DNA from 2 places in the Pseudarthrobacter sp. NS4 genome. Region 1 is predicted to be linked to the other one. Evidence: riboswitches for the same ligand, from Rfam matches in the RefSeq annotation. Region 1 holds a riboswitch; the other holds the start of a gene.
The links. Region 1 has a riboswitch for S-adenosylmethionine ahead of NXY83_RS03550 (cobalamin-independent methionine synthase II family protein). Riboswitches for the same ligand answer to the same signal wherever they lie in the genome.

Region 1 (3,764 bases):
GCCGCCCGCGTACTTGCCCAGGTGTCCCCAGCCGGTGGAGTCCACGTTGTGGAACACCACCGCGCCCAGCTGCTTGGACTTCTCCACCACAGCAGGATCGGCGTTCGGCGTCGTGGGGTACAGGATGGAGCCGGACACCAGCTTTCCGTGGCGTTCACTGCGGGTGCCCTGATGGTGCAGGTCGATCATGTAGTCGATCTTGTACTTGCGCATCACGTTGTTGTGCAATGCCTGGGTTTCCGGCTGGATCTTGGCCACGTGGTCGCGGTTCAAGTCCACCTCCTCCGCGTTGTAGCGGGTCATGTGGCGGTCACCCTTGGCCAGATAGCCGTCGAGCGGGAAGTTCACGTCCCCCATGGCACCATCCGCGTTGAGCATGGGCACAATCAGGATGTTCACGCCATCCAGGATGTCGGCGGACTTACCCGGCCCCAGGTGCTTCACGAATTCCAGGGCGCCCTCGGTGGTGAGCTGCTCGTTGCCGTGCTGCTGCGTCAGGTACAGGATGGTCGGCTTGGCCGGGTCCGAAATGTACTTGACCAAGTGGATGTCGCGTCCCTTGACCGTCTGTCCGATGACCTCGAGTTCCATGGCGGACTGGCGGGCGTCCTGGTCCTTCAAGAAGGAAACCATCTGGTCATAGGTGGCCAGCTTCGAGGTCGTGATCTGGCCGTTCCCGTCATAGTTGGGGCCTTCACCAACGGCCTTGGCCAGCGGGGCAGGTCCTGCCACGACTGCCAGTGCCAGGACTCCGGACACGGCCACAGTTCTGAAAGTTGCCAGGGATTTTCTCACGTGCTTTACCTCTTCCGAGTGCGTTGGTTTGCCACCAGCCGCCATGTCCCCCATTGCGGCTGTGACATCAGCCAACCAACGTGGACAAATACTGTCAATGGACATGACAGGAATATGCAGCCAGTTATTACGAATCGAAAGTCTGCCGTCCGGCCCACCGGGCGCGACACAAAGCGAAGCGAATTTGCCACCGCCCCCCGTGCTGGATTTAAGTGTGAGTACCCATCCGGAGCGGCTGAGAGACCTGGATCGTTGAAGCCGCAGCAACCCCACATTCAGCAGGTATCCTGCCTGTGACGGTGCTACTGCCAGGACCGATGGAAAGGAAATTCCAGCATGTCCCTCAACACTGACCATATCCGCGTCACCCACGCCGGTTCTTTGCCCCGCACCCCGGAACTGATCGCCGCCAATGCCGCTAAGGAATCAGAAGGCATCACGCCTGCGTTCCTGGAACTTCTCGAAGCTTCAGTTGCCGATGTCGTCAAGCGGCAGAAGGACCTCGGAGTGGATATTCCGAACGACGGCGAATACGGGCACAGCATGTCCAATTCGGTCGACTACGGCGCGTGGTGGAACTACTCCTTCGCCCGGCTGGGGGGTCTGGAGCCCACTGACGTGGACCGCTGGAAGGATGCCACAGTCCATCGGTCTTCCCCCGGGCATATCGTGCTCACCTCGTTCCCGGACCGACGGGACCGGCTGGCGTTCAATGACGCCTATACCGATCCGTCGTCCGGGATCCTGGCACACCGCAAGAGCGTTACCCAGCCCAAGATCACGGGTCCCCTCACCTATACGGGGCAGGACCTGGTGGCCTCGGACATCTCCAACCTCAAGAAGGGCCTGGCAGCCGCCGGACTTACGGAGGGCTTTGTGGCGTCCCTTTCGCCTGGTTCCTGTGCCCGGGTCGCCAATGAGTACTACAAGTCCGATGAGGAACTGCTCTACGCGTGTGCTGACGTCATGCGGGAGGAGTACAAGGCCATCATCGACGCCGGTTTGACGGTTCAGCTCGACGACCCCTCACTCGCTGAAAGCTGGGACCAGATTAATCCTGAGCCGTCCCTGGAGGACTACCTCAGGTTCATCCAACTGCGGGTTGAGGCAACAAACTGGGCCTTGCGGGACCTGCCTCAGGAACAGATCCGCCTGCACGTCTGCTGGGGATCCTGGCATGGACCGCACACCACTGACATCCCGTTCGGGGACATTGTTGAATCGGTCCTGCAGGTCAACGCCGGCGGGTATTCCTTTGAAGCGGCAAACGTCCGCCACGAACATGAGTGGCGGGTCTGGGAAGACACCAGGCTCCCCGAGGGCAAGGTCATCATCCCGGGCGTCGTTTCCCACGCCACCAATGTGGTGGAGCACCCGGACCTGGTGGCGGACCGCATCGTCCGTTTCGCGGAGGTAGTGGGCCGCGAGAACGTCATTGCCTCCACGGACTGCGGCCTGGGCGGGCGCGTCCACCCGCAGATCGCCATCGCCAAGCTGGAAGCACTGGGCGAAGGCGCCCGCCGGGCCACAAAGCGCCTCTGGTAGCGCCCTGCCCGTTGCCGAAAAAACCCGCCGGTCCCTGCCCCACTTCGATTGGGTGCACGGGACCGGCGTTTCGTTTCGCGGGGCTTGCTAAACTGATACAGGCTGACCCGGAATCGGCCCACCCCATTTCAACCGCCGCTGATGTGTTTCGCTTTCGTGCGCCTGCATCTGCCGGCGGCAGCATCGCCAATCCCCGCAGGAGATCAAGCACTACATGACAGCCCTGGCACCCGAATCTTTCCATGAGCAGCTCCTGAGCCGCCGATACGAACCCAACGTCGCCGCCGTCAACGAACTGTGCGATTCCCTGCAGGACGCCAAGCCCGGCACGGTGGTGCCCTACGTCGACCCCATGCATGATGTGGACGAGTGCCGCATCATCAGCCTGTACTCAAACATCGGCGAGGCCGACAAATCCGGCTTCATCACTGCCGGGGACCACGACGCAGCCACCCGGATGCTCGGTATCCAGTGGAAGCTGGGCCTGCGCCCCGAGTTTGTGATGCCGTGGAACGTGCACCCGTGGCACGTCCCGGGCGACGTCAACGGGAAGTTCACCCCGGACCAGATCCAGGCTGGCCTCAAGCCGTTGCTTAAGTTCCTGGCGCTGGTCCCCCGCGCCTCCGTGATCGTGGCCCACGGCACCGAAGCCAACCGCCTCGCAAACCTTCTGCTGAAGACCGAGGTGCCGCTGCTCTGGCGCCGCGGGCTGAAGACCTACAAGGTGCGCTCACTGAGCGGCCGGGCTTTCGCCGGTTCCCCGGCACGCCAGGAGGAGTACCTCGAAGACATGCGCGTGGCCTACGCCGACGCCATGGCCCGCACGGGGTTGCAGAAGGCATAGCCCCACTGCCCACGCGCTTAACGACGGCGGGCGGTCACCTTCCAGAAAGGTGACGGCCCGCCGTCGTTCCCCACCCGCACCCTTGGCCCCGCAAGTCCACGCCGGCTCCCTACCTTCCCAGGCTCGGGCCGGGGCCCTCGCCGGAGCGGCTCCACGGCCAGGGAACCCTGCGGGCGTGGGCCCATCTTTACAGCTTCGCTTCGATGGCTGCCTTGGCGGTCGGGTCCGAATCGTTCAGGAACTTCTCGATCCGCTCCGGCTCCTCCGCCTCACCGATGGCCGCAGCTGCCCGGCCGAGCGAGTACAGCGCCCGCAGGAAACCGCGGTTGGGCTCGTGCTCCCACGGGATGGGGCCGACGCCGCGCCAACCGTTGCGGCGCAAGGAGTCCAGGCCGCGGTGGTAGCCCACGCGTGAGTAGGCGTAGGAATCGATGGTGCGCCCGTCAGCCCAGGCCTCTTCCGCCAGCACGGCCCACAACAGCGAGGATGTAGGGTGCTTTTCCACGAGGTCCAGGGCTTCCTGCCCCGCTTCCAGCTGCTGGTAGACATCAGTCTCGGCAGGCAGGAGCGTGGGCTCGGG
Region 2 (3,764 bases), 2.0 Mb from region 1:
AGCGGTAGCTGAGCTCCGGGGTTACCTGGACGGGAAGGTCACTGTGATGCTGGGGCACTCAGGCGTCGGGAAGTCCACCATGGTCAACGCACTCACCGGGGCGGAACGCGCCACCGGCGGAGTGAATGCGGTGACCGGGCGTGGCCGCCACACGTCGTCGTCAGCCCTGGCGCTGCGTCTGGCGGACGCCCCGCCCGGCAGTTGGATCATCGATACGCCGGGCATCCGTTCCTTCGGCCTGGCGCACGTGGATCCCGACAGGATTCTGAGGTCGTTCCCGGACCTTTCCCCGGGAACTGACGATTGTGAACGCGGCTGCAAGCACACCGCCTCGGCTGTGCACTGCGGGCTCGATGCATGGGTGGCCGGCGGGCATGCAGGCCCCACCGGTGAAGCCCGGCTGGCATCCCTGCGCCGGCTCCTGGGAACGGATCCCCGGATGGAAGCACAGGAGACCAAGGAGCTCGGCAGCGTCAACTGACAAAGCCGATCTCCCAGCAGAAGCGCCTGCAGACGGTAGTTTGGAACCATGATCCAACCCGCTTCGAGCTACAACGATGACCTGCGCCTGGCCCATGTCCTGGCCGACTCCGTGGATGACCAGACCATGAGCCGCTTCAAGGCCCTGGACCTCCATGTGGAGACCAAGCCTGACCTGACGCCGGTCACCGATGCGGACAAAGCCGCCGAAGAAGCCATCCGCGGCCAGCTCTCCCGTTCCCGGCCACGCGATGCGGTTCTCGGCGAGGAGTTCGGCAGCACAGGCCACGGCTCGCGCCGGTGGATCATCGATCCCATTGACGGGACCAAGAATTTTGTGCGCGGCGTCCCCGTCTGGGCCACCCTCATAGCCCTAGTTGATGAGGGCGAGCCAGTGGTCGGCGTCGTGAGCGCTCCCGCCCTGGGCAAGCGCTGGTGGGCGGCCAAGGGCATGGGCGCCTACATGGGCCGTTCCCTTGCCGCGGCTACCCGGCTCCGGGTGTCCGACGTCTCCAGCCTGTCCGACGCCTCCCTGTCCTATTCCAGCCTGGGCGGGTGGAAGGAACGCGGGAACCTGGACGAGTTCCTTGGTCTTACCGAGGACGTGTGGCGGACCCGTGCTTTCGGTGACTTCTGGTCCTACTGCATGGTGGCTGAAGGCTCGGTGGACATTGCCTGCGAACCCGAACTCAATCTGTACGACATGGCCGCACTGGTGCCGATTGTGGTGGAGGCGGGCGGCCGCTTCACATCCCTTGAGGGCGAGGACGGCCCGTTCGGCGGCAACGCACTGGCCACCAACTCCATCCTGCACTCGGAGGTGCTGCAGCGGTTGAACCCGTACCTGGACGACCTGCTGTAACCATTTGAAAGACCGAAGAATCGACGGCGGACCCTCCGAAAGGAGGCGTCCGCCGTCGTTTTCTTCGGCCGACTGGCCGGTTTCCCGCCGTGGCGTAACAAAACCCTTAACAATTGCCCCGGCTTCAAACCTGGCCACCGCATGTTCTACGCTCTTAACCAGGTCACGAGTGCCAGCGCAAAACCCCGGTTTGCTGGCCGGCAACCCTCCTTTCGCGGCGGGGTGCCCCGGGTGACGACCAGGCCGGTCCGGAGTGGATGCGGCAAGCGCGGATTCCCTGTATGCCGGAGTCCTGTCCTGAAGTGAGGTCTCTGTGACAACTGCCACCGTCTCCCCCAACGCCGCCATTCCCGCCGCAACGTCTGCCGCTTTTGACGAGCGCCAGGCAGTCGCCGGCCGTCCCCTTGCCGCCGTCACCGGAGCGGAAATCCAGGCGCCCCTGATCAGCGGCGGCCACGTCCGGTACGCGAACCTCGACTACGGCGCATCGGCCCCTGCGCTGTCAGTGGTGTCCGCCTACCTCAATGAGGTCCTGCCGTACTACGCCAGTGTCCACCGCGGCGCCGGCTACGCATCGCAAATCAGCACATCCGTCTATGAGAATGCCCGCAGCATTGTCCGGGACTTCGTGGGCGGCCGCCCTGACGACTCCGTCATCTTCACCCGGAACACCACGGATTCCCTCAACCTGCTGGCCGGCTGCCTCCCCGCCACCGACGGACGCCCGGCCGGCGACGTCCTGTACCTGGACATCGAGCACCATGCCAACCTGCTGCCTTGGCAGGGCGTTCCCCACCGCAGCATCATTGCCGCCGACACCATTGCCGGAACCATCGAGTCAGTGCGCGCCGAACTGGAGCAGGGCGGCGTAAGCCTGCTGGCCATCACCGGCGCCTCCAACGTCACCGGCGAGATCCTTCCGGTCCGGGCACTTGCCACGCTCGCACACCAACACGGCGCACGGATCGTGGTGGATGCAGCCCAGCTTGCCCCGCACCGCCGCGTGGACATCAGCGCAGACGACGTCGACTACATCGCCTTCTCAGGACACAAGCTCTACGCGCCGTTCGGCGCAGGCGTCCTGGTGGGCCGCCCGGACTGGCTCGACGCCGGTACCCCCCACCTTGCCGGCGGCGGCGCCGTCAAGGAAGCGAGGCTCGACGGCGTCAGCTGGGCCACCGGCCCGGCCCGCCATGAGGGCGGGTCCCCCAATGTACTGGGTGCCGCAACCCTTGCGCGCGCCACCCAGGTGATCGCGGGGTTGGACCAGGGCCGCTGGCATGCACACGAGTCCGCCATCCGTTCCTTCCTGGTGGAGGGCCTGCAGGAGATCGACGGTGTAACGGTCCACCAGATCTTCAAGGACACCAATGCGGACACCGACACCATCGGCGTGGTCAACTTTTCCGTCGAGGGCTACGACGCCGGGCTGGTTGCGGCGTACCTGTCGGCCGAGCATGGCATCGGCCTGCGGGACGGGCGCTTCTGCGCCCATCCACTGCTGAAGCGGCTGGGCCTGCCATCCGGTTCCCTTCGCGCCAGTTTCGGTGTCGGTTCCAGGCTCGAGGACGCAGAGCGGCTCCTTGCGGGCATCAGGAATCTGCGCCGCGACGGCCTGGGGTGGGACTACGTGGTGGACGCCGGCCGTTGGGTTCCCGCGAACGACACGCGCACCTACCCGCACTGGGCTCCGAACACGCCGGGAACCGCGGGTGCTGCCCCCTGCCTTGACGGCTGATCCTCCCCGGCGCTCCCGTCGGAGCCCGCGCTCCGGTCAGAGTCGGCGCTCCAGTCAGGGGTGAATGCGGTAAATTCGAAAGATACCGCAGGCATAAACCGAAGGAGGCCGCGCGTGGTTCGGGGTGGCCCCAGGCTTGATCATGGGCGGCGCCAGGAGCTCGGCCAGAGCTTCCAGGACGGCGGCAGGCACTACCAGCGGGTCCGGCCCGGTTACCCTGCAGAATCTGCGCAGTGGCTCGTGCCTGCCGGGGCCCGCGATGCGCTCGATGTGGGCGCCGGAACCGGCAAATTCACCGAACTGCTGCTGGGCAGCGGGCTGGCTGTGACCGCCGTCGATCCATCCGCTGACATGCTTGACCAGCTGAAAACGCACTATCCGGACGCTACCGCTGTCCTCGGGACCGCCGAGATGACGGGCCTGCCGCCGGCGGCCTTCGACGTCGTCACCGTTGCCCAGGCTTGGCACTGGTGCGATGCCCTTGCCGCGAGCACCGAACTCGCCCGTGTGCTCCGGCCGCACGGAACGCTCGGGCTGGTCTGGAACCAGCTGGACACGTCCGTACCGTGGGTGCACAGGCTCTCCCGGATCATGCACGCCGGGGACGTGTACAAGCCGGACCACCGGCCAGTGGTTGGGCCGGAGTTCGGACAGCCCGAAGGCCACGTGACGCATTGGCAGGAC

Region 2: it holds a riboswitch for S-adenosylmethionine, as region 1 does, so the genes downstream of both, NXY83_RS12925 (aminotransferase class V-fold PLP-dependent enzyme) here and NXY83_RS03550 (cobalamin-independent methionine synthase II family protein) in region 1, are expected to answer to the same signal.

What each region holds. Positions count from the first base shown of each region.
Region 1 is NZ_CP103288.1:740,822-744,585, reverse strand. It holds gene NXY83_RS03555 (M14 family zinc carboxypeptidase) at 1-795, opposite strand, end outside; SAM riboswitch class I at 1,015-1,119, shown strand; gene NXY83_RS03550 (cobalamin-independent methionine synthase II family protein) at 1,132-2,340, shown strand; gene NXY83_RS03545 (uracil-DNA glycosylase) at 2,555-3,184, shown strand; gene NXY83_RS03540 (DUF3151 domain-containing protein) at 3,372-3,764, opposite strand, start outside.
Region 2 is NZ_CP103288.1:2,740,377-2,744,140, forward strand. It holds gene rsgA (ribosome small subunit-dependent GTPase A) at 1-481, shown strand, start outside; gene hisN (histidinol-phosphatase) at 530-1,342, shown strand; SAM riboswitch class IV at 1,504-1,617, shown strand; gene NXY83_RS12925 (aminotransferase class V-fold PLP-dependent enzyme) at 1,656-3,080, shown strand; gene NXY83_RS12930 (class I SAM-dependent methyltransferase) at 3,195-3,764, shown strand, end outside.